Regions from separate parts of the Exiguobacterium sp. MMG028 genome, predicted to be linked through region 3. Evidence: riboswitches for the same ligand, from Rfam matches in the RefSeq annotation. Region 3 holds a riboswitch; each other region holds the start of a gene.
The links. Region 3 has a riboswitch for S-adenosylmethionine ahead of PJK55_RS11980 (Na+/H+ antiporter NhaC family protein). Riboswitches for the same ligand answer to the same signal wherever they lie in the genome.
Positions count from the first base shown of each region.

Region 1: another riboswitch for S-adenosylmethionine. It lies ahead of PJK55_RS00185 (methionine ABC transporter ATP-binding protein); the one in region 3 lies ahead of PJK55_RS11980 (Na+/H+ antiporter NhaC family protein).
Region 2: another riboswitch for S-adenosylmethionine. It lies ahead of PJK55_RS09830 (2,3-diketo-5-methylthiopentyl-1-phosphate enolase); the one in region 3 lies ahead of PJK55_RS11980 (Na+/H+ antiporter NhaC family protein).
Region 4: another riboswitch for S-adenosylmethionine. It lies ahead of metK (methionine adenosyltransferase); the one in region 3 lies ahead of PJK55_RS11980 (Na+/H+ antiporter NhaC family protein).

Region 1 is NZ_JAQJIN010000001.1:34,323-42,326, reverse strand. Features, by position in the region: gene PJK55_RS00195 (MetQ/NlpA family ABC transporter substrate-binding protein) at 1-68, opposite strand, end outside; gene PJK55_RS00190 (methionine ABC transporter permease) at 102-764, opposite strand; gene PJK55_RS00185 (methionine ABC transporter ATP-binding protein) at 754-1,782, opposite strand; SAM riboswitch class I at 1,860-1,966, opposite strand; gene PJK55_RS00180 (thioredoxin family protein) at 2,417-2,674, opposite strand; gene PJK55_RS00175 (PTS transporter subunit IIC) at 2,855-3,910, shown strand; gene gcvH (glycine cleavage system protein GcvH) at 3,953-4,336, opposite strand; gene PJK55_RS00165 (arsenate reductase family protein) at 4,385-4,738, opposite strand; gene PJK55_RS00160 (hypothetical protein) at 4,786-5,517, opposite strand; gene PJK55_RS00155 (acyl-CoA dehydrogenase family protein) at 5,607-7,391, opposite strand; gene PJK55_RS00150 (acetyl-CoA C-acetyltransferase) at 7,405-8,004, opposite strand, start outside.
Region 2 is NZ_JAQJIN010000002.1:514,483-522,486, forward strand. Features, by position in the region: gene PJK55_RS09800 (GNAT family N-acetyltransferase) at 1-17, shown strand, start outside; gene PJK55_RS09805 (ABC transporter permease) at 33-1,034, opposite strand; gene PJK55_RS09810 (sugar ABC transporter ATP-binding protein) at 1,036-2,409, opposite strand; gene PJK55_RS09815 (sugar ABC transporter substrate-binding protein) at 2,409-3,488, opposite strand; gene mtnA (S-methyl-5-thioribose-1-phosphate isomerase) at 3,481-4,515, opposite strand; gene mtnK (S-methyl-5-thioribose kinase) at 4,512-5,663, opposite strand; SAM riboswitch class I at 5,746-5,848, opposite strand; SAM riboswitch class I at 6,054-6,155, shown strand; gene PJK55_RS09830 (2,3-diketo-5-methylthiopentyl-1-phosphate enolase) at 6,226-7,380, shown strand; gene PJK55_RS09835 (2-hydroxy-3-keto-5-methylthiopentenyl-1-phosphate phosphatase) at 7,377-8,004, shown strand, end outside.
Region 3 is NZ_JAQJIN010000003.1:259,448-267,451, forward strand. Features, by position in the region: gene ald (alanine dehydrogenase) at 1-1,121, opposite strand, end outside; gene PJK55_RS11960 (PucR family transcriptional regulator) at 1,254-2,477, opposite strand; gene PJK55_RS11965 (divergent PAP2 family protein) at 2,569-2,982, opposite strand; gene trhO (oxygen-dependent tRNA uridine(34) hydroxylase TrhO) at 3,109-4,050, opposite strand; gene PJK55_RS11975 (TVP38/TMEM64 family protein) at 4,279-4,923, shown strand; gene PJK55_RS11980 (Na+/H+ antiporter NhaC family protein) at 4,942-6,300, opposite strand; SAM riboswitch class I at 6,294-6,389, opposite strand; gene PJK55_RS11985 (GGDEF domain-containing protein) at 6,488-8,004, opposite strand, start outside.
Region 4 is NZ_JAQJIN010000001.1:147,209-155,212, forward strand. Features, by position in the region: gene PJK55_RS00865 (iron-containing alcohol dehydrogenase) at 1-576, shown strand, start outside; gene PJK55_RS00870 (glucose-6-phosphate isomerase) at 683-2,035, shown strand; gene ytkD (RNA deprotection pyrophosphohydrolase) at 2,135-2,608, shown strand; gene PJK55_RS00880 (alpha/beta hydrolase family protein) at 2,589-3,353, shown strand; gene pckA (phosphoenolpyruvate carboxykinase (ATP)) at 3,376-4,947, opposite strand; SAM riboswitch class I at 5,270-5,389, shown strand; gene metK (methionine adenosyltransferase) at 5,522-6,730, shown strand; gene PJK55_RS00895 (hypothetical protein) at 6,774-7,295, opposite strand; gene PJK55_RS00900 (GNAT family N-acetyltransferase) at 7,460-7,930, shown strand.

The DNA.
Region 1 (8,004 bases), on a different contig from region 3:
CCACACGCTGCCAAAATCGTCAAGGCAGAGGCTGCTGTTACACCAAGTACTTTTTTCCAAGATTTCATAATTTAATTCCTCCATTTTATATATATTTTTTATTAAGCAGAACGTTTATCAATTTTCGCCACGAGCGTATCACCAATAAATTGAATGATAAAGACGAGGACTAAAATCATAACAGTCGCAACGAATGTCACATCATTTTGCGAGCGCTGGAAACCGTCAAGGAAAGCTAATGTCCCAAGCCCTCCGCTTCCTACAACACCTGCCATGGCCGTATAACCGATGAGTGCCACTACAGTGACGGTAATTCCAGAAACGAGTGAAGGTAACGCTTCAGGGAACAAGACTTTATAAATAATTTGCCATTTTGTCGCGCCCATCGATTCCGCCGCTTCGATGACACCACGGTCGACCTCACGTAACCCTAACTCGACCATTCGAGCATAGAAAGGGGCTGCGCCGATGATCAATGCCGGTAGTGCTGCCGTTGAACCGAGAATGGTTCCAACAATTGCACGCGTAAACGGAATGAGTAAAATGATTAAGATGATGAACGGAATCGATCGGAAGATATTCACGAACGCCCCGACAATTGTGTAGATGAACCGATTTTTTAACATCAATGGTTCATTCGTTACATAGAGAACCATGCCAAGCATCAGTCCGAATATGAATGTGGCGACACCTGCTACCAACGTCATGTAAAGTGTATTCCACGTTTCAAAAAGCATTACTTCCCAGTCTACGTTAGGAAACATCGCTTTCCACCTCCACTTCTACGGATTGCGAACGAATCGAGGCGATGGCGCGTTCGATTTCCCGTGCTTCCCCAATCAATTGGATGAATAGCGTGCCGAGCGCACCGACTTGTGACTGGGTCACGTTCCCGCCGATGATGTTGAATCCGATGTCATGCGTCTTAAGGACGTCAGACAAAATCGGTTGTTCTGCCGTTTCGTTCAAGAATTTCAATTTGACGATTTGCCCACTCGGATAGCGTGCTTTCAAATGTTCGAACGTGAGCGACAGATCGTCGACCGCCCCAATTTGTTTCACGAATTCTTTCGTGATCGGCTGCTCCGGATGTTGGAACACGTCAGAGACTTGACCCGTCTCGACAACTTTCCCTGCCTCCATCACGGCGACGCGATGACAAATCTTTTGGATGACGTGCATCTCATGCGTGATGAGGACGATTGTCAATCCGAGCTTCTTATTGATGCTGACGAGCAGTTCAAGAATCGAATCCGTCGTCTTCGGGTCGAGCGCGCTTGTCGCTTCGTCACAGAGGAGCACCTCTGGATTTGTAGCGAGCGCGCGGGCAATCCCGACTCGCTGTTTTTGACCGCCGGATAATTGTGACGGATAGCTGTCTTCGCGACCTGATAGTCCGACGAGCTCGACGAGTTCCTGAACCCGACGTTTCCGCTCACTTGCCGGAACCCCGATCAATTCGAGTGGGAAGCTGATGTTTTCTGCGACCGTGCGCGACCACAGAAGGTTAAAGTGCTGGAAGACCATCGAGACGTTCTTGCGAACCCCTCGTAATTCTTTCGGGCTGAGCTTCGTGAGCTCACTCCCGGCAACCTCGATTTCACCGCTAGACGGTGATTCGAGGCGGTTGAGCAATCGGATGAGCGTCGACTTCCCCGCCCCCGAATATCCGATTATTCCAAAAATTTCACCGCGATCAATCGTTAGTGACACATCATCCACCGCCTGGACACGACCATTCTTCGTATCGAACCATTTGGCGACGTTTCGTAATTGAATCAATTCCTTTCCCTCCTGACAACAAAAAAAGCGCGCACGTTTGAGCAAACGTGCGCACTTTATCGTACGGACAACGATTGCTCTCATCTGTCAAGGTTTCTCACCTTGCTGGAATTAGCACCATTTCGGATTGCTCCGCGGTTGCTGGGCGTCATAGGGCCAGTCCCTCAGCCTCTCTTGATAAGAGTGTTGTGTATTCGATTAGCTTTATCATAGCGACAGCTTTTTCTGCTGTCAAATCATTTTTTCAAAAAAATCAAAAAAAGGTGCCGTCCGAGGACGACACAGAACGTAGCACCTTGAGTCACGGAAGGACAGCCCATAGATGAAAATCTTTTGCCCGTTCAAGATTTACATCCTTATATGGGGGAGATTCACCAATCATCACTCGATCTTGACTTGGACCGTGCGATTATACGGAACGTCTTTCTTCGCTTGATTTTTTTGGGGGACAATCGAAGGGAAGACTGACGTGTATTCGTATAAAGGTAGCATCGGCTTCATCAAAACGTCTTGATGTCGGGAATATCGCGTCCTATTTTGTGTTCAAGTAAGATGTTGTAATGAATATACCATTCGTGAACTTTCTGTGTCAACTGATTATTTAAAATTTTCAGATTATTCTAATGTTCCTCTCTCACTTCACGAAAGAGAGGACGTGTTGAACGTTTTGAAAGGCATAAAGGCGATCCCGAACCTCGCCATTTTCAAGCTTTAACAACGCTGGGACGCTCATCACCTGATAAGCTTCAAGTTCTTTTGGGATATAGTTCGCATCGCGCTTTTCAATCTGAATTTCAGGGTCGACCGCCTCGACAACCGTCAACATTTTCTCCGCGACAGCGCATGTACCACACATTGGGGCGTATATATATAAGAATCCGTCTGTAATCATTTTTCTCACCTCTCTTGTCATTATAATGGTCGTTCGAGTCCCGTTCAAAAATCGTGCTCTCGTGAAATTTCAGAATTTTTCAATGATTCTCTTGACTCTTCTGTCGGATAGGAATAATATGGGTTCTAACTTTATCGCTTTTGTACATAACAGCAAAGAAGAAGGACAGGTGAATGAATGATGACGGAACAGGCAACAGGTACGACAAAGCAATTTACGATGAACGTCTTAAACGGTCTCAGTATGGCGATTCTGATCGCCCTCATCCCGAGCGCGCTGCTCGGTGAACTCACGAAAGCTATACTCCCTTATTTTCCGTCTCTTCAATTCATATTGGATGCGACGACGATTGCAATGCGCCTCCTCCCGGCCATTATCGGTCTTGCCGTCGCGATGCAGTTCGGACGATCGATTTTAGAGGCTGGAACGATCGCCATCGCAACCTATGTCGGCAGTGGCGCCGTTCGAATTAATGAAGGTGCGTTTGTGATGGCCGGAATCGGTGACGTGATCACAGCCGGTGTGACCGCTGCGATCGCTACGATTCTCGTCATGAAGCTCGCCCCACATTTGAAGACGTATACCGTCATCGTCATGCCGATGACAGTCATTGTCGTCGCAGGCGGCATCGGTGCCTTCTTATTGACGTATATCTCACAGATCACGACATACATCGGATACCTCATCATGACGATGACGGATCTTCAACCGGTTCTCATGGGCATCCTGATCGCGATGGCGTTCTCGCTCATCATCGTCTCGCCAATTTCGACTGTCGGAATCGCGACCGCGATTAGCCTATCAGGCGTTGCGGCCGGTGCGGCAAACCTCGGCGTCGTCGCCGCTGGATTCGGTCTCGCCATCGCGGGTTGGCAGGCGAACGCGACCGGGACATCGATCGCCCACTTCCTCGGGTCACCGAAGATTCAAATGGCAAACTTCGTCCGACGCCCAATTATGATGCTTCCGATTTTGGCGAATGCGGCCATCCTCGGTGCGCTCGCTGGTATATTAAGAATCGAGGGAACTCCAATCAGCGCAGGGTTTGGCGTATCTGGACTCATCGGACCGGTAAACGCGCTACATCTCATGCCGGGCGGATTCGCCTTGTTCAACGTGCTTCTTGTGATCGTCTTGTTCGGGCTCATTCCAGTCGGACTCGGAATTTTCTTCTATCGTGTGTTCGAACGGGCGACGCTCGTCAAATCGGACCACTACCGACTCGATTTCGAGTAAACAAAAAAACCGGCTTCTCCAATCAGGAGAGGCCGGTTTTACTTATCCTTGAATCATCGCTTCATATTCTTCTGCAGACATAAGCTTGTCGAGATCTGACTCTTCCGTCAACTCAACTTCGACCATCCATGCATTTTCAAACGGTGACTCGTTGACGAGTTCTGGAGAATCTGCAAGGTCCTCGTTTACTGCTGTGATGCGTCCAGATACTGGCGCATACAACTCAGAGACCGTCTTGACTGATTCGACTGAACCGAATGGCTCGTCGAGCAAAATCGTACCGTCAACTTCCGGGAGTTCCACAAACACGATATCCCCTAGTTCGCTTTGTGCGAAATCCGTGATGCCGATGCGGGCTTTTGTTCCGTTCACTTCTACCCACTCATGTTCTTTTGAATAACGTAAATTTGCTGGTACTTTGCTCATCCTAACTTCCCCCTCAAATAAATTAGACTCACATCTGTATTATAGCACTTAGCCCCAAACGTCCGTAAAGGACTTTTCTGAAAATCCGACCGTCGTTTTTTCACCATTTGTGACGATTGGACGCTTCAAAAGCATACCATTGCTTGATAATAGCTCGAGTTGTTCGTCTTCTGATAGATTTGGTAGCTTGTCTTTGATGCCTTCGTTCCGATAGACTTGCCCGCTCGTATTGAAGAACTTCTTAAGCGGTAAGTCCGATTGTTTCCACAGCTCGGCGAGTTCTTCTTTCGTCGGTGTCGATTCGACGATATGAACGTATGTATACTCGACCCCTTGCTCTTTCAACCATTTTTCTGCTTTTTTACACGTACTGCATGGTGGATAGCCGTATAGTGTCACCATCTGTTCATCACCTCTCTCATCAATGTAGCATATTCAGAGAAATTAATTCACGTCTCAAGCAACCGTTCGATCTCTCGCTTCATCGTTGGGTTGACCTCATATCGCTCTTCGATAAAACGTAAGATGACCGCCGCCGCGACGCCCGACTTGCCATATCCTAATACCCCGCCCATCAAGAAAGAAATCATTTGTGGATGTCTCGACTCAACCCGACGTGTCGGGTTGAACGGGTCTCCTTGTCCACCGAGCGCCTTCAAGACGTTTTGGACGGCCGCGACTTGGACGAGTTCGAACCCGGCGAGCATCTCGCCCCGACGTTCCCGAAGCAAGCCGACATATAGGTTCGTCAACGCTTCTTCATAATAGTAAGCCGTCGCTTCACGCGCGATCTCGAGACGTGGTGACGCGAACACGTCGAGTGCTTCGTCCCGTCGCCAGACGACCCGTCCTGGTGTATAGGCGATCGTCGCGAGTTCATGTACTTCAAAGACGGCGAACTCACCGTAGATGCCGTCGTGATACATGATCTTGTGCCCATCTTTCGTGTTTTGGAACTGATAGTGAAGCGGCTCGACCTCGAGCCAGTCGAGTCGGTCGATAAAGCGTGCCTTCTGCCCGTCCTCGACAATCAAAAAGAAATCGAGGTCCGAATAATCATCCAACCGCTCCGTCTCTTGTCCGATCGACCCTAATGCCAGCAGCATCAGCGTTCCTTCGTGTGCGGCAACCGATTCCCCGATTTGTTCCATTCGTTTAAGCAATTTATCACGTGTTTTCATCGTCTCTCCCCCTCGTTTCTATTGTACGTGGCAGAGGTCAAAAAAAGAAAGGGTCGACCGCGTCCGGTCCACCCTTTCTGTCGATTGAATTACACGATAAACTTGTTCGCTTTGATGAGGCTCGCAGCGACTTCACGCTTCGTCCCGATCACATTGATCGGCTGATAGCGGCTGAACTTCTTCATTGCCGAGAGAAGCATGCGCTGCTCGTCACCAGATGCCGCTGCATACAATACTTCTTTCGCCATGAGTTCGACTTGTTTGAACACTTGTTCCGCAAAGATTTCTGTATAGCGGACTTTGAGCGTGTTCTTCTCTTCGCCTGTGCGTGCGATCGCTTTTTCTGTACGAGCGATGGCTGCTTCAAGCGCGTAGATGGCACTGATCATGTCTGCGATCTTCGCCAAGATTTCTTGTTCGTTTTGAAGGTCTTGTTGATACTTCTGAACCGCTGTACCTGCGACCATCAAGTTGATTTTCTTCATGTTTGAAAGGAGCATCTTCTCGCGTGCGAGCGGTGAGCCGTCCAATTCTTGCGGCATGTAGCTCATGAGCTCTTTTTGAAGTTTTTGTGCTTCTGCGAGGAGCGGCAATTCACCTTTCATCGCTTTCTTGAGAAGCGTACCCGGAACGATCAAACGGTTGATTTCGTTCGTTCCTTCGAAGATTCGGTTGATCCGTGAGTCACGATAGAGGTTTTCGACTTCATACTCTGCCATGAATCCGTATCCACCATGGATTTGGACCGCTTCGTCGACAACGTAGTCGAACGTTTCAGAAGCGAATACTTTGTTGAGTGAGCATTCGATCGCATATTCAGCAATCGCTTGTGCCACTTTTGATCCGTCGCGCATGTTCTCGTCACCAAGTGCGTCGAGGCTATCTTGGAACAAGCCGCCCGTACGATACACTGAGCTTTCCATCGCATAGATGTTGGCTGCCATCGTTGCCAATTTCTCTTGGATGAGCGGGAATTGGCTGATTGGTGTCTTGAACTGTTTGCGCTCGTTCGAATATTGTACGGAGAGGTCGAACGCACGTTTTGATGAACCGACTGCTCCGACTGCGAGTTTGTAACGACCGACGTTCAAGATGTTGAAGGCGATGACGTGACCTTTTCCAATTTCACCGAGAAGGTTGTCGACTGGTACTTCGACGTCTTCAAGGATGAGCGTACGTGTCGACGATCCCTTGATCCCCATCTTCTGCTCTTCTGCGCCAGTTGAGACTCCTTTGAAGTCACGCTCGACGATGAAAGCACTGAACTTGTCACCATCGATTTTTGCGTAGACGACGAAGACGTTCGCGAAGCCAGCGTTTGTGATCCATTGCTTCTCACCGTTCAAGACGTAGTGTGTGCCCGCTTCGTTCAAGACAGCCGTCGTTTTCGCACCGAGGGCGTCTGACCCTGAGCCTGGCTCCGTGAGCGCGTAAGCCGCGATCCATTCACCTGTCGCGAGTTTCGGCAAGTACTTGTGCTTTTGCTCTTCTGATCCGAAGAAGACGATCGGGAGTGTCCCGATTCCGACGTGTGCGCCGTAGCTGAGTGCGAACGAACGAGCTTTCGCGAAACGCTCCGTGATGATCGAAGAAGAGATTTTATCGAGTTGGTAGCCGCCGTACTCTTCTGGAACGTCTGCTCCGAGGAGACCGAGCTCACCTGCTTCTTTCAACAATTCGACAGAGAGGTCGAACTCGTGTTTTTCGATGCGCTCGAGAACTGGCATGACGCGGTCATCGACGAATCCTGCCGTCGTGTCCCCGATCATCTTATGCTCATCTGAGAAATCCTCTGGTGTGAAGAGACGCTCTGCGTCAAGTGCGTCAATGACAAAGCTACCGCCTTTAATCAATTCATGTTCTGTACGTTCCATATCCGATTCCCCCTTAAAGTAATTCGAAGACACCAGCCGCGCCCATTCCGCCGCCGATACACATCGTGACAACCCCATACTTCTCATTACGTCGTTTCATCTCATGCAAGATCGAGACAGAAAGTTTTGCTCCTGTACAACCGAGTGGGTGACCGAGGGCGATAGCGCCACCGTTCACGTTCACTTTCGATGGATCGATTCCGAGTTCACGGATGACACCGAGTGATTGGCTCGCGAACGCTTCGTTCAACTCGAACAATCCGACTTCTTCTAACTTCACGCCAGCCATTTCGAGTGCTTTTGGAATGGCGACGACTGGACCGATTCCCATCACTTCCGGACGGACACCGCCGACTGCGAACGAGAGGAACTTCGCCATCGGTTGTAACCCTTGGCGTTCTGCTTCTTCACGGTCCATAACGAGGACTGCTGCCGCTCCGTCTGACACTTGTGAGGCGTTACCCGCCGTGACCGAGCCTTTGATTTTGAAAGCTGGGCGAAGTTTACCGAGCGCTTCGATTGTCGAATCGGCACGGACACCTTCGTCATGCTTCACGACTTTCTCCACTTCTGCGACTTTACCGTCTTCACCGAGCACGTGCTCGATGACCGT
Region 2 (8,004 bases), on a different contig from region 3:
AACCCCCGAACAACTGATGTTCGGGGGTTTTGTCATGTCCGTTGTTTCTTTTGAATATAAGAAAGACCGAGCGCTCCAATCAAAATCGTCCCTTTGACGATATCTTGCGCATAGTACGGCACGTCCCACATCGTCAGTCCATTCAAGAGAATTCCGATCAAAATAGCTCCAATCAATGTCCCGATCACGTTCGGACGACCCGTCCCAAAGACGGCGTAGCCGATATAAGCAGCCGCAACAGCGTCCATCAAAAGCGGTGCTCCGGCCGAGACCTGTCCTGTCCCAATCCGAGATGCAAGAATGATGCCGCCGATGGCCGCAAACAATCCGCTGAGCACGTAAGCGTACAACTTGATCCGATTCACGGCAATCCCGGAGCGGCGGGCCGCTTCTGCGTTTGACCCAACGTAATAAAACTCTCGCCCTGTCCGTGTATACGTTAAAAACAAGTGAGCCCCAATGAAGAACAACAGCATGAGTAAGGCAACGAACGGAATCGGACCGATTGTTCCTTGTCCGATAAATAAAAAGGATGGAATGAAGCGTCCTGGCGCCGTCCCCCCTTCAATTGGCATGTTGTCATAAATCGAGAATCCTTTCGTATACGTCAACTGAATCCCGTTAATGACGTACATGATGGCGAGTGTCGCTAGCAAATCCGGTAACCGGAATTTGATTGTGACGAGCGCATTCAATAGTCCGACGAGAATCCCTAGGGCGAGCGGAATCAGCAGCGCGACGAGAAGTTCTTGTCGATGAAGGACAAGGCTTGCCGCTGCCCCGATTGTCGCGAGACTCGCCGTCGACCCGACCGATAAGTCGAAACCGCCGACGATGAGCGAAAATGTGACGCCAAGAGCAAGTAACGACACGATTGAAACCGATTTGATGATGTCACTAAAGTTTGCATACGTCAGAAATTGATCGTTCGTCACGGTAAAAACTGCAATCAGCCCAAGGATTGCGAGTAACGTCCCGTATTGACCGATCTGACCGCTGATTCGTTTTCGTTCTTTGACCACTAATTGTGCCATGTCATGCGCCTCCTTTCTCTACAAATTGTCCACGGTCGAGCCAAAAAATCCGATTGGCGACCCGTTCAAGTTCATGTCGCTCACTTGAGGTGAACAACACGGTCTTCCCTTGTTTCGCGAGTGCGACGACGCGTTCATACACGTCCTGCTTCGCTGCGATATCAATCCCTTTTGTCGGTTCATCGAGCAGATAGATGTCCCGGTCGTCAAGTAGCCATTTGCTAAAGACGACCTTCTGCTGATTTCCACCACTCAGCTCACGAACAGGTTGTCTCATGTTCGCATAGCGGACGCGAAGCGATGCCAGTACGTCAGAGACACCATCGGTCTTTCCTGCGACAGCAATCACGTTCCGCTCAATCGTCTCGTCTAGAAATAATCCGTGACGACGTCCCTCCTCTGGAACGAGTGCAAATCCTAAACGTACAGCGTCTGTCGGTTCTTTGATCACGTGTATTGTTCCATCAACCGTGATCGATTGACGAAGCCCAGAAAGACCGAACAAGGCTTCCACGAGTTCCGTCTTCCCGCTCCCCGTCAATCCTCCAATCCCGAGCACTTCCCCGCGGTACGCTTCAACGGAGAGATGCGTCCCGAACGCAGGGAGGGTCAACTGTGCGGATAAGCGACTCCCCTCTTCAGGGATTGCCTTCTCCTGTGTCCCTTCAAATGTCGTCCCACTCAAAAAGGTTTGAACGGCTTCCGTGGAAAGGGTTTGAAACGGTCCCTCATATACGACACGTCCGTCTCGAAGAAAGGTAGATGTTGACGTGACGCGCGTCAGTTCATCTGACCGGTGCGTGACCAACACGATGCCCACCCCTTCTGCCGCCAGCGTTTGTAATAATTCAAGCAAGGCAGCGGCATCCGTTTCCGACAAGGCAGCGGTCGGCTCATCGAGTAATAAATACTTGGCATCACTCTCGAGTGCCCGGGCGATGAGAAGACGTTGCTTTACGCTGAGCGGATAGTGACCGGCCGGACGCGTTGGATCGATGTCTAAACCGACCCGGGATAGCACGTCTTTTGCCCGCTGTTTCAACAGTTGTGGGCGAATCCGCTTCACCGTCTGCCATGGGAGAACATTTTCGTATACAGGCAAGTCCAAATAGAGCGCATCATCCACTTCTTGCGATACCGTGATGATGCCTTGACGAATCGCTTCCGCCGGTGTGAGACGTGTGGTCGTCCCATCAATGGACAGTTCACCGGACGTCGGTTCGACCGTTCCGTTCAGCAGTTTGATCAGCGTACTCTTACCCGCCCCGTTCAGACCGAGGAGTCCATGAATGTCTCCCGGTTTTAGGCTGAACGATAGCTGATCGAGCACCGTCACGTCACCATACTGTTTCGTGATTCGTTCCAAGCGAATCATCAGTCCGTCTCCTTCATCCAGTCCGACCATGCCGCATTCGACTCGCCCCAACCCGGAACGTACTGTCCGAGGTCATTCATCGTGACAGGCTCATCCGGCAAGACGTCACGGTCCACTAAATATGGATCAACCGAGTGAATCGAAGGGGTTTCTTCCCCGACCACTTTTTGATAAGCGTAACGGACTTGAATGCGACCAATTTCGGCTGGATCCGTCGCGGCCGTCACACCCCACGGACTCCCGTCCTCTTGCATGAGTTGTAGGTCTTCGTCACTCAAGTCAATCCCGTAGACCGCAATCTCATCACGTCCTGCCTGCTTGATTGCACGGCTCGCCCCTTTTGCGAACTCATCCCACATCGCAAACACCGCATCGATTTCGCCTTCCGGATACTTCTTCAAAATTGCCTCCATCTGACTTTGCGTATCGAGCGCTGTATTGTTCGTCGCCGAACCAAATTTCGCGACTTCTTGGATACCCGGGTATCGTTTCAAGAACGCGTCATAAATCGTATGACGACGTTCCATCGGCGTGAATCCGCCGACCCAGATTGTGACGATGTTCCCTTCCCCGTCCAAGTCTTCTGCGAGAGCTTTGAGTGAACGCCAAGCGAGGGAATAATCATCTTGGTCGATGACTGTCACCCCTTCATTCGTTAAATCGTTATCGAATGCGACGACTTTGATGCCCTTGTCGAGCGCCCGTTGAACGGGCTCTTTCAAGGCATCGGCACGCCCGTGGTCAATTAAGATCACATCGACCCCTTGTGTTGTCGCCGTATCGACATAACTCGCCATCTTCGATAAATCATTATCGGCGTTATACACTTTCACGTTGCCACCGAACGCTTCGACTTGCTCGGTCACCCCTTCGATATATTGGGAAGAGAACGTCCCAATCGACATCTGCATGACGAGGGCGACTTCTAGGTTTTTTGGAAGGGTCTCATTCGATACGCTGACTGTTTTTGTCTCCGTTTTATTTGTTGTCGCGGTCGTTTTCGGTTGCGCCTGTTCGTTCGTGCATCCGACAAGAGCCAGGATGACGGTCAACAGGAAGAAAATGATTTTTTTAGACATATGCGTTTCCTCCTACGTGTTGTACAATGACCGACTCGGTCGGTTCGAGCACACCTGTCTCCGTGATCAGACCGGTGATGAGTTCTGGTGGGGTCACATCAAACGCCGGATTGAAGACGGTGATGCCGACGAGTGCCGTCGGATGTCCCCCGATATGAGTCACTTCATGCGCGTCCCGTTCTTCGATTTGAATCGTGTCGTCTGCTTCCAAATCAAACGTCGAATGCGGGGCTGCCACATAAAACGGAATGCCGTAATGCTTCGCCAAAATCGCGAGTTGGAGTGTCCCGATCTTGTTGGCCGTATGACCTGTACGGGTGATACGGTCCGCCCCGACGATGATGGCATCGATTTGTTTCGTCTGAATCGTCCATGCGGCCATGTTGTCCGTGATTAATGTGACGTCGATGTCTGCCCGGTCGAGCTCCCATACCGTCAACCGTGCCCCTTGAAGCAGTGGACGAGTTTCCGACGCGAATACACGAAACGGGATGCCTCGTTCTTTTCCGACATAGAACGGAGCAAGCGCGGTACCGTATCGTGACGTCGCAATGGCACCGGCGTTACAAATCGTCAACACGTTCCCACCAGCAGGTAACACAGTCAACGCATGTTCACCAATCGTGCGATACGTGGCCACGTCTTGTTCATAGATTTCAATCGCACGCACTTTGATGGCTTTTGCGATCTGCTCAAAGTCTTCCCCCACATTCAGTCGAAGGAGTGATTCGATGATATGCTGTAAGTTGACCGCTGTTGGTCTTGTCGCAATCAACCGTTGGCCGACCTGGTCCAATTGGCGGTGAAAATATAAATTGTCCTGGAGACGTGATGCCTCTTTCGCAAGGACGAACGCCCCAAAGTAAGCGATGGCCGGCGCTCCCCGAACTTGAAGCGACTTGATTGCCTGTTCGGCCTGTTCGAGCGTCAACACTTCAATATAGCGCTCTTCTTGCGGCAACAGCGTCTGATCTAAAATCGTCAACACCTCGGTGTCGGCATCGAAATGAATACTTTGCACACTCATACCCGCACCTCCGATAGGACCGGGATCAGCTGATCGATGGATTGAATCTGATGACGCTGTTTGATGAGACGCGTGCCAAGTTCTAGGGCATGACGTTTCCGTTCGATCCGAAGGTCGTCTGGCAATGTTTCCAAGTCAGCGACGCCCGCTAGACCGACCGTCCGACGAATCAATTCGCAGCCCGCGTAGCCAATCGCATCACTCAAAATCGATGGCAACAGTTCGTCCACGAATCCTACTGTGTTGAACGGCTCGACCGCCTGGGTGAAGCGGGTACGGAACGTTTTTTCGAACGTCTCCCAGACAGTGAGCACTTCTGTGAAGCGTTCGAACCGCTTCAATGGATGTGCATACGTCGAGAACACCAAATGGGCAATGATTTGACCGATGTCAAAACCGAATGGGCCGTAAAACGCAAACTCAGGATCGATGATTTTCGTTTCCTGACGGGTCGCAAAAATGCTTCCTGTATGTAAATCCCCATGTAGCAACGCTTCATGTTTGGTCACGAACCCGACCTTCAATTTCGTCACTTCAATTTTCAAGGCGAGGTCTGACCACAGCTGCTCCACGTCTAAACGAAGAGCCGTTTCGATTTGATTCGATTCTGCATCACGATACGGATCAGTGAAGATCAGTTTTTCTGTGATATCGCATAGCTCTGGATTGTAATACTCTTTTTCGATTTGTTTCTTGGCGAGCGGTCCGTTCGCATAGTCAGACGTCGCAAACAACGTTTCCCCAAGGAATGTACCGACGTGACGCGCTAAATTCGGATAGCTCTCTCCTTTTAGGAAACCCGTCCGGACGATTTCAAACGCTGACAAATCTTCTAAAATCGTATAGGCGAGTTCACGGTCGCTACCGAGTACATCTGGTACGAATCGTGGTACGACTTTTGAAAATTCACGAAGTGCCAGTTGTTCGATCCACGAACGGTCAAGCGTGAGCGGCCAGCTCTCTCCGACGACTTTTGCATACGGCAACGCCTGTTTCACGATCAACGACGTTTCTCCTTGACGAATGCGAAAGACGAGATTCAAATTCCCATCCCCGATCTCCTCACATTCTGCAATCCCCTCTTCTAGTAACCCCAACTGTCGAACGTGTTCGACGACACTTTGTTCTGTAAACGCCTCATAAGCCATGATGATTTTCCCCTTTCTTGAATCTATGCATGAAAAAAGCCCCTTTCTCCGCGAGAAAGAGGCACACCCAAATTGGTTGTTCCTCTCATCTTTCAGACATATGTCTGGTGGATGTAGCACCGTGCCAAATGGTCGGTTGCTGCGGCGTCTTAGGGCCAATTCCCTCTGCCAACTCGCGATAAGAGTAAATGATGTAATTGTGTTTGACGTGTTGAGACGAATATTACGGACTAGGCACGCTAGTTGTCAATCCTCTATTTTCGGTCGACTCCCTATTTTTGACACGCATATATAGAAACATTATTTTCAAACTTTTTTTCTCAAAAAAAGGAATTGACGAGTGAGCGATTCTATGTAAAAATTCAATTAAATTTCACAACTTCACAACTATTCTTATCAAGAGCAGACGGAGGGACAAGCCCGATGATGTCGCAGCAACCGACCAGAAATGGCACGGTGCTAATTCTTGCAGCTATCGCTGAGAGATAAGAGTTCATTGTTTTCGAATGACCTCTTGCCTTGGCATGAGGTCATTTTTTGTTTGACCTGAAAGGAGGAACTTATGGGAATCATCGCTACTTATGAAATCAAACATACCGATCACGTCGAGCACGTGGCTGAGAAAATCGCACATGAGCTGACCGTCGGGACATGGACCGAATTGAACCATCTCGAACAGCATCAACTACAGGCGTTCCGAGGTGAGGTCATCGATACCTCCCAACAGGAAACGACGAGTCGTTTCTCGATTCGTTACCCGCTACATAATGTGACGCCGGACTTTTCGTCCATTCTGACGACGACATTTGGAAAACTGTCGCTCGACCCGAGCGTCCAACTTGTCGACCTATCGCTCCCGGACGAGCTCGCATCGGACTTTCCTGGTGCCGCATTCGGCGTTGAAGGTGTCCGCGACATCCTTCGAGTACACGACCGACCGCTCGCCATGAGCATCTTTAAAGGCGTCATCGGGCGTGACCTTGATTTTTTAGCGACACAACTTCGTGACCAGTTTACAGGTGGCATCGATCTCGTGAAAGACGATGAGATTTTATATGACAATCCGCTCACCCCATCGCTCGAACGGGCTCGGATTGGAGCATCGATCATTCTAGAGCATAAAGAATTGACGGGTCGTTCCGTTCTATACGCCGTCACGTTGAGCGGACCGGTTTTCACCTTACGCGACCAGGCAAAACGTTTGATTGAGGCAGGCGCGACCGCACTGTTGTTCAACGTGTATACGTACGGGCTCGACGCATTAAGAGAGCTCGCCAAAGACCCTGAGATTCACGTCCCGATTTTGGCACATCCCGCTTTTGCAGGAGCGTTGACCGGATCGATTCGTCATTCCCTACTCTTCGGGAAACTGATTCGACTCGCCGGGGCAGACTTGACGCTCTTCCCGTCACCATATGGTTCACTGTCGACACCGAAAGACGAAGCAGAACAGATTCAAACATATGCGACGGAATCCCATTGGACGAAACCGATTCTGACGGTCCCCTCTGCCGGGATTCACCCAGGACTCGTCCCGGATTTGATTCGTGACTTCGGAACGGATGTCGTCATCAATGCCGGCGGCGGGATTCATGGGCATCCAGACGGTGCGGCTGCCGGTGCGAGGGCATTCCGCCAAGCAATCGATCAGGCAATCGGTAAGACGAGCGAGACTGATGCATTATCGACCGCGTTAGATGCCTGGGGTGCGCGATGAGTACGCACGTCATCTGTGACTTCGACGGGACCATCACGGAAGAAGATAACATCATCGCGTTGATGCGACGCTTCGCCCCACCTGAATGGGTCGAACTCAAAGATGGTGTTTTGAACCAAACGCTCTCCATTCGAGAAGGCGTCGGTCAAATGTTTAACTTACTCCCGAGTCATCAGGAAGCTTTATACCGCGACTTTCTGCAGTCGACTATCACACTTCGACCAGGGTTCATCGCGTTTTTGCAAGAGATGAAGTCGCACGGTTTTCGATTTGATGTCGTCAGTGGGGGCATGGACTTTTTCGTCCATCCGATTCTAGAAGGTCATGTCGCACCGGAACACATCTACTGCAATCACGTTGATTTTTCAGGAGAGACCGCGCGCGTCACATGGCCTCATTCATGCGATGTTCATTGTTCGAATGATTGCGGATGTTGCAAGCCGACGATTGCCCGACAGATCGTCTCACCTGCCGATACGTTGATTGTCATTGGGGACTCTGTCACCGATTTTGAAATCGCCAAACGTGCCGACGTCGTGTATGCGCGCGGTCAACTGATTTCGCTATGCGAGGCGGAAGGAATCCACTATGTTCCGTTCGAGACATTCTATGACATTTCAGCTC
Region 3 (8,004 bases):
GTTTGTTTTGCAACTGCCTCATAGGCAGGGACGAACGGATACTCTAAATCACGAGCGACCGCTTCGTATGTGACCGTTCCATTGATGACGTTTAAGCCTTTGAGAAGGGCATCGTTTCCGAGGAGTGCTGGGAATACGCCTTTTTGTGCACATTCGATAATGTATGGCATCGTTGCGTTCGTAAGCCCCATTGTCGATGTGCGTGGCACGGCACCTGGCATGTTGGCGACGGCGTAATGTTGCACACCGTAACGTTCATACGTTGGCGCATCATGCGTTGTGATATGATCGATTGTCTCACAAATTCCACCTTGGTCAATGGCGACGTCAACGATGACCGATCCTGGTGACATGCGTTGTACCATTTCTTCAGTGACAAGTTTCGGTGCTTTTGCCCCAGGAATCAAAACGGCACCGATGACGAGATCACTCTCAGCTACTTGTTTGGCGATGTTGTATTTGTTCGAGATTAACGTGTTGATTGTGTTTCCGAACAAGTCGTCGATTTGACGAAGACGAGCCGGGCTGATGTCCATCAAGGTAACACTCGCACCGAGACCAATGGCGATACGCGCTGCATTCGTTCCGACGACACCGCCTCCGATGACCGTGACGTTCGCACGAGGTACGCCTGGGAGACCTGACATCAAGATTCCTTTTCCACCGTGCGGTTTTTCGAGAATCTGTGCCCCGATTTGAGCAGCCATCCGACCTGCGACTTCACTCATCGGTGTGAGAAGCGGTAACGTCCGGTCGACTTCTACCGTCTCATACGCGATGGCAGTGATGCCTGAATCGACGAGTGCTTTCGTTAATTCTGGCTCTGCCGCTAAGTGTAAATATGTGAAGAGCGTTAGATCAGGACGGAAGTATTGATATTCAGACGGTTGAGGCTCTTTTACTTTGAGCGCAAGCTCGACGCCTTCCCATACTTCTTTCGCCGTTTCAACGATTGTTGCACCGGCATCGATATATTCCATATTCGTGAAACCACTGCCGAAACCAGCATTCGTTTCGACGAAGACATCATGACCGAGTTCCGTTAACATAAATGCACCCATCGGTGTCAAAGCCACCCGATTTTCATTGTTTTTAATCTCTTTTAATACCCCGATTTTCATGGAACATTCCCCTTTCATTCCGTTGACACAAATTGTTCACACCCCTAGTATAGACCCATTCGAAAACGCTGTCTTTATCATAGATTCTAAAAACGAAGACGCTCACTTTGTGAAAAAACACAAAGCGAGCGTCTAGTCTTCTAATCGATATTGACCGGCTTTAATCGCCAAATAAATCATGGACCGTTCTGGTAAGGAAACTTGCGTGATATTCGTCAACTCTTCGATGCGTCGAATCCGATACAAGACGGTATTCGGATGGATATGAAGGTGGGCGGCGACCCGCTTTACGTTCCCATCGAAATAAAAATACCATTCGAGTGTCTTCACGAGTTCGGTCTGATGGGATGAATCATATTGTTGCAACCGTTCGACGGTCGGATGGGTTTCCAGTCGAAGTCCGATGCGACGTGCCAGTTCAGGGACGAGTTGATAAATCCCGATCTGTTCGAAGGCGCGAGAAGTCGCGAGCTCAAGAGGGAACTTACGACGAAGTGTTGTGACACGTCGTGCCTCTTCCGCTGCGGCGTACAGCATGTCACTTTCGAAAAAACGCCGACTGATTCCGAGTCGTGGCTCAGATTCAGTGAACTTGTCTTGAAGCAACTGTTCGAATCGTTCCGCCCAAGCGAGCAATTCCACTTCTTCATCGGAAAGTTCGGATTTCATGTAATGCCAGACGAGTAATTGCTGCCCATCGATGGCATGTAAGACCACTTCGATCGCTTCTTGGGTCGCGAGCACATAATGCAGACGTTCAGCGAGTTGTGGGGTGATCGGTTGAGCGCATTCAATAATCGTCAATCGACTGGCGACGGCGATAGGCGCGAGTTCGTTCAATCGTTCGCGATTGGCATCAGAGAGCGTCGGGGAAGCGAGGACATCTAACAAGAAACGTTCAAGTTCCGCGCTAATGCGTCGTTCGTGCATCGCGATGGTCATGAGCAACTTCTTGGCAATGGTCGCTCCTTCCTGCAAGATGGCTAATTCTTGAGTGGTGAACGGGTTCGTTCGAGCCAAGCTCCAAATATAACCGAGTACTTCGTCATGTTGCTTGATCACGATGGCCGCACGTTCGCCGAGCCCGACAGCGAGCCGTGCCGGAATGACGACAGGCTCATCTTGGTCGATGACTTCTCGTAAAATCCCACTTTCCCATAAATCTTCAATAACGGCCTCTGGAACACGACGACCGATGATCGTGGCAATCCTGGCCGGGTCGGTCGAATCGGGATGGGTGCTGTACGCCAGCAACTGGTGGTGGCGATTTTCAATCGTGATGGGTGCTCGAATCGCTTGACCGATTGCTTCGGCGAGTGTATCGAGAGACTCATAAGATTTCTGCAAAAAAGGCATGTCGATTCCTCCTCTCTCTGAGTATAACTTCTTCTTTGTGAAACTTCACAAAAAGAATCGAGAGTGTGAGAAATGACATACCTTTAGTGGATTACATCGGGAAAAACAATCCGACGACGAGACCGAGAAGCGCCCCGACGATGACTTGGAACGGCGTGTGCCCGACGAGTTCATTCAAAAGTGGAGTCTCGTGTTTAATCCCTTTGAAATAATCGTTCAATAGTCGGGCCTGAAAACCGACTGCTTGACGGACGCCGGTCGCATCGTACATGACGATGGTGGCGAAGACGACAGCGAGGGCAAACATACTCGAGTCGATGCCTTCCATCCGTCCGATTGCCGTTGCGAGCGCGACGACCGTGGACGAGTGTGAGCTTGGCATGCCGCCTGAAGCGAACATGATTTCAATTTCAAAATCCCTTGTTTTAATAAGTTCGGTAACGAGTTTGGCCGCTTGGGCGATAAACCAAGCAAGAATCGCAGCGAGTAAAGGTTCGTTAAACATGCATTCACTTCCTGTCTGACATAGTAACTTCACTATACCCGAAAGAGGCGCTGGCTAGACGTTAAGATTTCGTCAAAAAAAGGTATCACGGACGGCTTGTCCATGACACCTTTTGGTCGATTTTTGTTACCCGACTACTCCTTCAGTTTCCTGAAGTTTCTCTGCAATGTTGTCGATGATATAACGGTTGCGTGGGTGTTCTTGACACTCTTTCGAGCATGAACGCATTTGTTTCGGTTCACACTCTTCACAACAGAAATGCTGTGCATTGCACTCCGGGTTTGCACAATTAACGTAACGAACCGTCTCGGTTCCACAGTGCATACAGTGTGAAACAACAGTCGGGTTAACAGAGTTAACAGGAACGTTGATACGCTCGTCAAAGACGTAAAGCTCACCATCCCAGTTTTCACCTTTCGTCGCTTCGTCTTTTCCATACATTGCGACGCCACCTTTTAAGTGGAAGATGTTGTCGTGACCTTGGTCACGCATATATGCTGTAAATTTCTCGCAACGGACGCCACCAGTACAGTAAGTGAGAAGTGTTTTCCCTTCGTAGAGGTCCTTGTTCTCTTCGAGCCATTCTGGCATGTAACGTGAAGCCTCTACATCGATTTTGATCGCGTTTTTAAAGTGACCAAGTTCGTACTCGTAGTTGTTACGAACGTCGAGGATGACGACATCATCACGATTCATCATCTCTTTCCACTCTGCTGGTTCGAGGTATGCACCGTGTTGTTTCGGTACATCAAACTCACCATCAAAGCGCCACGTCACGAGCTCTTTCTTGTGACGGACAAAAATTTTCTTGAACGCATGCTCTTCGACTTCATCGATTTTGAACTCGATATCGCTGAAGAGTGGGTTTGCCTTCAAGTCGTTCATGTATTGCTCAGTTTGTTCCCAAGTACCAGAGCACGTCCCGTTGATTCCTTCGGAGGAAATCAAGATGCGTCCTTTGATGCCGAGGTCTTTACAATACTTCAAATGTTCTTGCGTGAGTGTTTCTGGGTCTTCGATGTTGACGTACTTATAGTACAGCAAGACCCGCATTGGTTTTGTTTCCATGTTGTGTTGCTCCCCTGTGTTCAGTTTTTTGCAGGAAAACGAACGTTGGGTTGTGTCGTTCGACGAATAGACTTGCCTGCAACCACAAGTCCATTATTATATGATAAATATCACGACGAATTTTCGCAAATGGTTTTTAATTTTTTTTGACGAATGCAGGGAGATGCGTCTTGCAAATCGAATTCGGGTAATAGAGTAGTAGTAACGAAAGTTGAAGGTGGAACGACTATGCTCACTTCTCTCCAACAGTACATCATCCAATTAATCGAATGGCTTCAAAGTTTGCCTGGCGGTCCTTGGGCCGGACTCGGTGCTCCATTTTTAGAAGCGATCTTTCCGTTTTTGCCACTCGTTTTAATCATTTCAGCGAATGCGGCAACATATGGTTTTTTGTTAGGGGTCCTTTTATCATGGATCGGGAACTTACTCGGAACGATTGTCGTCTTCGCGGCGGTCCGATATGTGTTTCGTAAACCGATGACGCGTTGGCTCGAAAAACATAAAGCGGCTGTCTATTGGTTAGAACGAATCAATCATATGAGTCCGATTTCACTCGGGTTCTTGTATTCACTCCCGTTCATCCCGGTCAGTTTGATCACCTATTTGCTGGCGCTCATTCAGATGCCGCTCCGTACGTTCATTTTGGCGGCGGGATTCGGAAAACTACTCGTCGTCGTCATTTTCTCGGTCATCGGGGATCAATGGGAAGAATTTATCCAAAGCCCGTTTCGTTTATCGATGCTCGGTCTGCTTTTGGTCGCGTTGTGGGCCATCAGTCGAGGACTAGAAGAAGTGCTCAAACGACGCGCTTTCAAGAAACGCAACGAGCAATTGAAACAAGAGATGGTCACTAAACGACAAACACCCCTTTGAATAAAGGGGTGTTTTCGCTTAAGACTGCTTTTTAAAACGCGGGAAATTGAATGCGATGGCAATCCCTCCACAAATAAAGAGGAGGAACGGATAAAACATGAACGGGACGAGGTCCGGCGAAGCGGTCTTCGTCAACTCTGCGGCGATGAGAAGTTGCGCTCCGTATGGGAGAATCCCTTGTACACCACATGAGAAGATATCGAGCACACTCGCTGATTTTTTCCGTTCGATGTCATATTCGTCCGCAATGTTCGCGGCGAGTGGTCCGGCTACGAGAATGGAAATCGTATTGTTCGCCGTCGCCACGTTCGTCGCACTGACGAGACCAGCGATACTCCACTCGGCACCGGCACGTTTTTGAATCCGTGACGTCAGCGCATCACGCAAATACGTGAGTCCACCGTTGTGCGAAATGAGTCCGACGAGGCCGCCCATGAGTAACGTCAAGAACGAGATTTCGGCCATACCGACCATACCATCGGCGATAGCGGTCACAAATGCTGTGACGGATAAGCTTCCGTCGAGAAGACCGATGATTCCGGTTAGCGTGATCCCGCCTAACAGGACGAGAATGACGTTCAGTCCTGTTAACGCCAGTCCGATGACCGCGAGATACGGAATCAGTTTGTACCATTCGAATGCGGCGACATCGACCGTCGATTCACCGTTTGACAAGACCGCGAGTAAAATCGTCGTGATGATGGCAGCTGGTAGCACGATCCAGAAGTTCGTCCGGAACTTATCACGCATGTTCGTCCGTTGTGTCCTTACGGCAGCGATGGTCGTGTCCGAGATGAATGAGAGATTGTCTCCGAACATGGCTCCGCCGACAACTGCCGCGGCAGCGATCGCGACGTTCACACCACTCTCTTCATGGATACCGAGGGCAATCGGCGCAAGTGCCGCAATCGTCCCGGTCGATGTGCCCATTGCCATTGAAATGAAAGCGGCAATGACGAATAGTCCACTTAAGAGAAGCGATGGGGGTAAGAGCGTCAACGCCGCGTTAACCGTCGCGTCGATGGCACCGATTGATTCAGCTACAGTTGAAAAGGCACCGGCCAGTAAGAAAATAAAAATCATAATGATGATTCCCGGATTTCCGGCACCTTGTGCGATGCGTTCCACGGTTTGTGTGGCGCTTCCTTTTGTCATGAACGCTGCAACCATCAATGCGATCATGGCTGCGACAAGGACTGGAAACTTATAAAAGTCCCCATAGTAGACACCCGCCCCGATGAAAAAGAGCAAGAAGACGAGTAACGGCAGAAGTGCCCACTTGTTTGCTGTTGGTTGTTCCAAAATAATCACCTCACTAAAAAATAAAAAGGACCTTTTTCTTGAGAAAAGGTCCTTCGTGTGAAATACCCTTTTCATCTTTCGAGCAATACGCCCGCTGGATTTGGCACAGGTTCCCCGCTGCCGAGACTTCATAGGGCCAGTCCCTCCGTCTCTCTCGATAAAAAGTTAAGCTATCCTATTATCAAACACGTTCCCTAACGTACCTGTTTCAAATCTAGTTGTCAACCTAAAAACTCCCCAATTCGATGTGAGAAAGGGGAGTTTACGTCGTTAAATTGTTGAAGTGCGCCACACGGTTACGTCCTGCATATTTTCCACCAACATACAGGGCACGGTCCGCGTTTCGAATCGTGTCGTCGAGACGCTTGTTTCCGAACGCTTCGATTGTGTCGACACCAATGGACGCGGTGACAGAAATTTCATGGTGGTCGACAAGAAACGGTTTCGCTTCGATTTGATGGCGAATCCGCTCTGTGATTTCGATTGCTTGGTTCATGTCACAATGATTGAGCAATAAAATAAATTCTTCGCCGCCATAACGTGCAGCAAAGTCATCGGGACGAAGCACCTGACGGATTCGTCGTCCGAACTCTTGTAACACATGGTCCCCGACCTGATGACCGTACGTATCGTTAATCTTTTTGAAAAAATCAATATCGAGCATGGCAACCGAGATGGGATACATCGACATATCGGATATTTGTTGAATGCCATATTCATAAAATGCACGTGCATTGGCGAGAAGCGTTAAACTGTCCGTCCGACTCTCGGTATAGAGGCGGTCCCGTTCGTGACAACGGCTAATGGTCCGGTTGAACGATTTTAACAATTTGATGATCTCGTGCTGAATAATCTTCGGATAACCGTATACAGGTTCTCCTGTCATGACAATCCATGTACGAATCTCTTCAATTTCCTCCGAACGAATAGAAACGAAGCTGTGGTAATCGTCATGGAAAGCATCGGAAAGAGAAGTATCCCATTCAAAGCGCATCTCATAATCGAGGACTTGCTCGATTGGCTGACTCATCTCAAGCAAGGTGAAGACGATAGGGCGATCGATGGGTTGTCGCGTCTTCAAATCAAAGTAGAGGGTGCGTTCAAACAATTTAAACTCGACATACCCTTCATCATAATGATTCAGCTGTTCGCATTGACTTAAAAACACTTCGATGGCTTGCGCCTCGCTCTGTGATAAGGAAACGGCCTCTTTCGCTTCATCGTATTGCTCAATCAAGGATTTAAATGCATCTTGTCGCTCTTTTTGAATGAGGAGACGTTTAATGAAGAATGTTAACGCAGCGGCGATGCTACTGACGACGAGTAAGTTCGTCTCTCGGAAAAACGCTGCCGCTAAGATGAAAATCAAACTGACGACGTACGTGTAGAAGGCGATCTTCATAAAATCGCTCAATGCGATGTCGACGCGGAACCACCATCTCACCTGATATTTTTGGAACACCGTGTTTAAGAAGATGGCAAGGAACAATCCAGCAAGCGGCACGAGCGAATCTTGCGAATAAAAGTCGAGACCGGTCTCCCCACCTAGGGCGAGATAGACAGCTGCCGGGATGACAATCTCTAAGTATGCCGTAATAGCATTCCACGGATACGTGAAGCGGAAGCGACGGATGGCGACTTTCGGTTTCAAGTTGGCGAATTGAAAGACGAACAACCCGATTTGGTTGACGATGAGTGCTGTTTCAAATCCAAAGAATAAAAATAAGATTAAAACGATACTTTCAGAAAATGTGAAGTACACACCTTTGACTTCGATCG
Region 4 (8,004 bases), on a different contig from region 3:
ATGAGCCACTGTTTCGAACAATACTTCCACCCGAACCATGCGCCGGTACAGGAACGCATGACAGAAGGTGTCTTGAAAGCTGTCGTTGAATCGGCGCCGAAACTCGTGAACGATTTGGAAAACGTTGATCTTCGTGCCATCATCTTGTTCTCAGGTACGATGGCGTTGAACGGCGTCCTTCAAATGGGTGCTGCTGGTGACTGGGCATCGCACAACATCGAGCACGCCGTATCGGCTGTCCACGATATCCCGCACGCTGGTGGTCTCGCGATCCTCTTCCCACGTTGGATGGAACATGTATTGGATGAAGACAATGCTGCACGTTTCGCTCGACTCGGTACGGAGGTATTCGATGTGGAACCAGGTGAAAACGACTTGGAGACTGGGAAACGTACAATCGAAGCGATTCGTGCATTCTTCGACCAGCTCGGCGCACCAAACTCACTCCGTGACTACGATATCGATGAGTCGACATTCGATGCGATTCTCGATTCTGCGATGAAACGTGGCGCATTCGGTCGTTTCCGTACACTCGAACGTGAAGATGTCGCGCATATCCTCGAACTCAGCAAATAAGGCAATTTATTGCCTATTTTGCAATAATGATTGAACGAATCTAGCGTTTCCGTTTATGATGGGTCATGTATGGCTCTTTTACGAGCGATTTAAAGGAGGAAATGACATGTCAACTGTACGTTTCGATTATTCAAACGCGCTCTCATTCGTAGGGAAGCACGAAATCGACCAAATGCAAGAAACGGTAAAAACCCTTCACTCGGTGATTCACGAGCGGAGCGGTGCCGGAAGTGATTTTCTTGGGTGGGTCGATCTTCCGACCGAATACGATCAAGATGAGTTCGCACGAATCAAAGCTGCGGCGGAACGAATTCGCGAGAATTCAGACGTTCTCGTCGTCGTCGGAATCGGAGGATCTTACCTCGGTGCCCGTGCAGCGATCGAAATGCTTCAACATTCGTTCTTCAACGTATTGTCAAAAGAAGAGCGCAAGGCACCACAAGTATTCTATGCGGGCCACAATATCTCTTCAACGTATATGAGAGAGTTGCTTCAAGTGCTTGAAGGCAAAGAGGTCTCAATCAACGTCATCTCGAAATCAGGAACGACGACAGAACCTGCGATTGCATTCCGTGTCCTCAAGCAGTTCATGGAAGACAAGTACGGTCAAGATGGAGCGCGTGAGCGGATCTATGCAACGACAGACCGTGCCCGTGGTGCACTCAAGACACTTGCGGACGCAGAAGGATACGAGACGTTCGTGATTCCAGATGATGTCGGTGGACGTTTCTCTGTCCTCACACCAGTCGGACTTCTTCCGATTGCCGCTGCAGGAATTGATATCGATGCATTGATGGAAGGTGCACGTGACGCGCAAAACGCTTACAGCTCACCAGAATTGGCTGAAAACGAAGCGTATCAGTATGCAGTCGTACGTAACGCCCTTTACGCGAAAGGCAAATCGATTGAGATGCTCGTTAACTATGAGCCAGCTCTTCACTACGTGTCAGAATGGTGGAAACAACTTTACGGTGAGTCAGAAGGAAAAGACAACAAAGGGATCTTCCCAGCGGCTGTCGACTTCTCGACGGATCTCCACTCGATGGGGCAATACATCCAAGAAGGTCGTCGTGACTTGTTCGAGACGGTCATTCGTGTGAAAGAAGTCCGTCACTCGATGAACGTCCCAGAAGACGCTCAAGATTTGGACGGTTTGAACTTCCTCGCAGGCGAAACGATTCAGTTCGTGAACGACAAAGCGACAGAAGGAACACTTCTCGCACACACTGACGGCGATGTACCGAACTTGGTCGTCGAATTGCCAGAGATGACACCGTATCACCTCGGCTACTTGTTCTACTTCTTCGAAAAAGCATGTGCGATGAGCGGATACATCCTCGGAGTAAACCCGTTCAACCAGCCAGGCGTCGAAGCTTACAAAGCGAACATGTTCGCGTTACTCGGTAAACCAGGGTATGAAGAACAAAAAGCAGAGCTCGAAAAACGTTTGAATCAATAAGAAAACGAATCGGTCCGCGCGTCGGACCGATTTTTTTGTTTGAAACTGGGTGAAGACAAGGTAAAGTGAGAGTAGACAGGGGAAAGAAAGGGATGGACTATGAAGACATTCAAGGATTACTATCATAATCAAGTCGAGTTAAGCTTCACCCATTATCCGTTCTCAGACACGCCGCTCCACGTCTGGGTCGTCGCCCGATATGAAGACAAGTGGGTATTGACGAAGCATAAACAGCGCGGACTCGAGTTTCCAGGAGGGAAAGTCGAGCCAGGAGAACACGAGGACGATGCCGCTATCCGGGAAGTGTACGAAGAGACCGGTGGAGTCGTCAAAACGTTGCGCTATTTGGGACAGTACCGTGTGTTAGGTAGAGGTGATACGGTCATCAAAAACATTTATTATGCGGAGATTGAGCGATTCGAGGATCATCCTGCCATTGACGAGACAGATGGGGCTGTCCTGATCGATGCCTTGCCGGATAACTTATTGCGCAATCCACGCTACAGCTTCATGATGAAAGACCGTGTCCTACCGGAAACGATGAGGGTTCTCTATGATCAAAAACTGGTTTGACCGAATCGATGTGTTGCCACCTTATGCGGGTTACCGGGTAACGCGAGGATGGTACACGACGACAGATGGGGAAGAGGTCGTGGCGTATTCGATTGAGCCGAAACGTTCAAACGGCCAAGTGTTGATGTACTTACGAGGAGGAACGGCCCGAATCGGCGATGTCCGTTTACCACGTCTCATGCAATTTGCATCGCGGGGCTTTCACGTCGTCGCCCCGGTCTATCGTGGCAATCACGGCGGGACTGGAAAAGAGGACTTCGGTGGAGAAGACTTAGAGGATGTGCTCTCGCTATTCGATCGTGTCCACATGAGCGGGCGACCGGTCCACGTTCTCGGCTTTTCAAGAGGAGGCATGATGGCCCTCTCCCTCGCTTCTGAACGACCGGTCACGACGGTTACATCATGGGCTGGCGTGACAAACCTCGAGTGGACGTATGAAGAACAGCGTTCGATGCGGAAGATGTTACGTCGGATGACGGGTGGGGACCCCGAATCCGCAGAATCTGCGTATGTCGATCGTTCTCCACTTTATAAGGAATGGGATGCCCCGACGCTTCTCATCCATGGTACGGACGATGAACAGGTTCGCTTACGTCATGCGACAGCTGTTGCAGAGAAAATAGGAGAGCAAGCAGAGTTTTGGGTGCTTCCGTTTGGTCACCAGCTTCCGTTTTGGGATAAATGGGAGACGACCGAACAAGCCATGGACTGGATGTTGCGACAAGAAAAAACACTGACTCGTTAAAAATCGAGTCAGTGTTTTTACGTTAGATGACGAGTGGTCCGGCTGCGATGACGGACTCACTTGCTTTCGTGAAGCGATTGAAGTTTTCTTTAAATTTCATGGCGAGTGCTTTTGCCTCTACATCATAACGAGCTGGATCGCTCCACGTATCTCGCGGATTGAGCACGTCGCTCGGTACACCATCGATGGCTACAGGAATCTCGACATTGAAAATGTCATGTTTCATCGTCTCCACATCACTGAGCTGGCCGTTGACGGCGGCATTGACCATCGCACGCGTATAGGCGAGTTTCATACGTGAACCTTCGCCGTATGCTCCACCTGTCCATCCCGTGTTGACGAGGTAGACATCCACATCGTGTTCTTCAATCAATTTACCGAGCATATCCGCATAACGCTCAGGGGCGAGCGGAAGGAACGGTGAACCGAAGCAAGTCGAGAACGTTGCTTGTGGTTCTGTGACACCACGCTCTGTACCAGCAAGCTTAGACGTATAACCAGACAAGAAGTGATACATCGCCTGTTCTTTCGTCAGTTTGCTGATCGGTGGCAAGACACCATACGCATCGGCCGTCAAGAAGACGATCGTATTTGGATGACCGGCACGTGATGGGAGCATCGCGTTGTCGATGAATTCGATTGGATATGCCGCACGCGTATTTTCAGTCAAGGAGATGTTCTTGTAGTCCGGCGTACGATCTTCATTCAATACGACGTTTTCAATCAATGAACCGAAACGGATTGCATCATAGATTTGTGGTTCGTTCTCACGCGACAGGTTGATCGTCTTCGCGTAGCAACCGCCTTCAATGTTGAAAACCCCATCCGGTGACCATCCATGCTCATCGTCTCCGATTAAGTGGCGCTGTGGGTCAGCTGAAAGAGTCGTCTTCCCAGTTCCCGACAATCCGAAGAAGAGTGCCGTTTCGTTTGCATCGTTGACGTTTGCCGAACAGTGCATCGATAAGACGTTTTGCTCAGGTAACAAGAAGTTCATGACGGAGAAGATTGATTTTTTAATTTCGCCACCGTATTCTGTTCCCCCGATCAGAATTGTGCGCTTGGCGAATGAAACGAGAATGAACGTCTCTGAGTTGGTGCCATCCACTGCAGGATCTGCTTTATAACTCGGTGCATAGATCACAGTGAACGGATCGAACGCACCTTTCGTTGGCCATTCACGTAAAAATAGCTGTTTTGCGAACAGACTATGCCATGCATATTCCGTGATGGCACGGACCGGTAACGTATAGTGCTCATCGGCACCAGCAGACGCTTCGAGGTAATAAAGTTTGTCTTTCTTTTCTAAATGGTTGAGTACTTTGTCGAGAAGTGCTGAAAACTTCTCTTCCGCGATCGGTTGGTTCACTTTTCCCCAATCGACAAGGTTGTTGCTGACTTCATCTTGTACGACGAATTTGTCTTTCGGTGACCGTCCGGTAAAAGCACCCGTGCTGACAGATAAAGCCCCGTCTTTTGTCAGTACACCTTCACCATTTTGGATGGCTTCTTCCACCAGTTCTGGAACCGTCAAGTTCCGTTTCATGTCGGCACCATTAATTAATTCTTCGATTTTCAGGAGCGTTGTCGCCATCCTGAATCCCACCTTTCCCCTAAATAGATGTGGATGAAATCCGCATACTTCCGCGATTACGATTAATCAGTATGACATTTTTAATTATATGTGACACACTAATTAAATACAAGCGTTTCTTCTCTCTAAGTAAGCGCTTTCTTACAAAGACAGTTTATCACATTCTCTTATCACAAGGTGTTAAAAAACAGAAACGAATTAAAAAAATGTTTGACGATTCACAAACAGAAATGTTTTGCAAGTCAGTGAAAACTTTAACGAATTCGTCCGATTCCCTTGACATAATCGAGCGTCATTTATATGATGGTTTTCGTAACGGATACTCTTATTCTGAGCGGTGGAGGGAACAAGGCCCTACGAAGCCCAGCAACCGTCCGACATGAAGTCTTGTGCGGAAAAGGTGCTATCCTGAAGCGAAGCCATTAGCTTCGAACGATAAGAGGGTAAGGAAGAACGATTCAACCTTTCCCCATGTATGTCATCGGGGGAGGTTTTTTTCATTACCGTCCCAAAGCAACGCGTAAGGGGAACGAGTACCGTCCACATATCACCCTTATTATAGGAGGTTTTTTGAATGTCAAAATTGAACCGTCGACTTTTTACTTCAGAGTCGGTTACTGAAGGACATCCAGATAAAATTTGTGATCAGATCTCTGACTCGATTTTGGATGCCATTTTAGCGGAAGACCCGAATGCCCGTGTTGCGGCAGAAACGTCTGTCACAACGGGTCTTGTACTCGTAGCTGGTGAAATCACAACGTCAACTTACGTGGATATCCCGAAAGTTGTCCGTGAAACAATTCGTGAAATCGGATACACACGTGCGAAATATGGTTTCGATGCAGAAACATGTGCAGTCTTGACGTCGATTGACGAGCAATCAGTAGACATCGCGCAAGGTGTTGACCAAGCTCTCGAAGCACGTGAAGGTCAGATGACTGAAGAGGAACTCGATGCAATCGGTGCTGGGGACCAAGGTCTCATGTTCGGATACGCGACAAACGAGACACCTGAACTCATGCCGCTCCCGATCTCGTTGGCTCACAAATTGTCACGTCGTCTTGCTGAAGTTCGTAAGAACGGTACGCTTGAATACCTCCGTCCGGATGGTAAGACTCAAGTAACGGTTGAGTACGATGAGGACAACAACCCTGTTCGCATCGATACAATCGTTATCTCGACACAACACGCAGAAGAGATCACGCTCGAGCAAATTCAAGAAGACTTGAAAAAGTATGTCATCGAAGCAGTCATCCCGGCTGAACTCATCGATGCTGAAACAAAATACTTCATCAACCCGACTGGTCGCTTCGTAATCGGTGGACCACAAGGAGATGCAGGTCTTACAGGACGTAAAATCATCGTCGATACGTACGGTGGATACGCACGTCACGGCGGTGGCGCATTCTCTGGTAAAGATCCTACAAAAGTTGACCGTTCAGCAGCATACGCAGCTCGTTATGTAGCGAAAAACATCGTTGCAGCAGGGCTTGCGGATAAAGCAGAAGTTCAACTCGCTTACGCGATTGGGGTAGCACATCCAGTATCAATCGCTGTCGATACGTTCGGCACTGGTAAATTGAGCGAAACAGAGCTCGTTGAACTCGTTCGTGAGAACTTCGACCTCCGTCCAGCAGGCATCATCAAGATGCTTGACCTTCGCCGTCCAATCTACAAGCAAACAGCAGCTTACGGTCACTTCGGTCGTACAGATATCGAACTCCCATGGGAGCAAACAGATAAAGCAGCAGTTCTTGAAGAAGGCGCGAAGCGTTTCGCGTAATCAACAAAAACGACCTTTCCGCGGAAAGGTCGTTTTTTTAGGTTCAAGTCGTTGGAGGTGTCTGTTTATTGTCATTCGATGACGAATCAGTTGAAGTGTTTTCTTGTCCAAGCGCGGTATCCTTCGCTTCGACGACTTTTTCACCGATGTCTTGTAAATCTGATTTGGCTTCTTGAGCCGTCTCGACGATTTTATTGACGTCTTCTTTGACCGTATCGACTTCTCCGACCACTTTTTCATATACGTTTTGGACGTCTGTTGAGACTTCCTGAATCTTGCCGGAAGCGGTCTTTACTTGTTCAATGACTTGAGATGCTTTCCCGGCTGGATCTTGTTTGACTTCGTTCACGATGCCTCCGACCGAAGATTTTGCATTCGTAAGCGATTGTTTCGTCTGCTCCCGATTCGAGGAGCTAAGTAAGGCGAGGAGACCACCGACGAGGGCACCGAGTAACATCCCGGTCACAACGCTGATTTTTGGACCCCCTGCATCCATTTGGTCGAATTGACGATTTGGATTCTCTGTTTGTTCGACTTTCGGGTCATGCTCTAATTTTGGTTCCATGTTGTTCCACTCCTTCATGTGATTGGCATTGATAGTGTTATACCCTAGTCGATTGCGGACATAACGTTTTCTTATGAATCGTCACGAAAAAGAAACGAATGGCAGGATAAAAACGTGACGATAGGGAATGATACAAATAGATTGGCCAAAAGGGGGAAGCTGTCATGAACATGAGGGAAGCAGTTCCAGAAGATGCAGCATTAATTCGAACGATTGCACTTGCGACGATTTCAGAGGATGATTTGAATCGTTTGAAAGCGATGGAGCGCGCTTATCGACAAGAAGAGATTGTGCGAGCGATCAGTTCGAGTGAAGAAGCACGAGAGCAATACTTTATCGTCGGCGAGTTCGAAGAAGATGTCATCGGATTTTGTCATGCCATCGATCGCGGTGACATGTGGGAGATGCTTCGTCTTTATCTTCATCCTGATTATCACCGGAACGGGTATGGGGCAGCCTTTTTAAACTATCTCCAATCGAAAAAAGAACAACCGATGGAAGTGTACGTTGAAAATTCAAATGACCAAGCGATTGCCTTCCTTTTGCATCAATCGTTTAAAGAAGTGAATCGGATCCAAGAAGAGGTATACGACCAACCGATGGAACTCATTCATTTACGATATCATCCGAGCTAAGCCTCCAGACGGATTTTCTTCAAACATCAGTTGCGGCTGATGTTTTTTTGATACAATACACATAGTCTATAAAT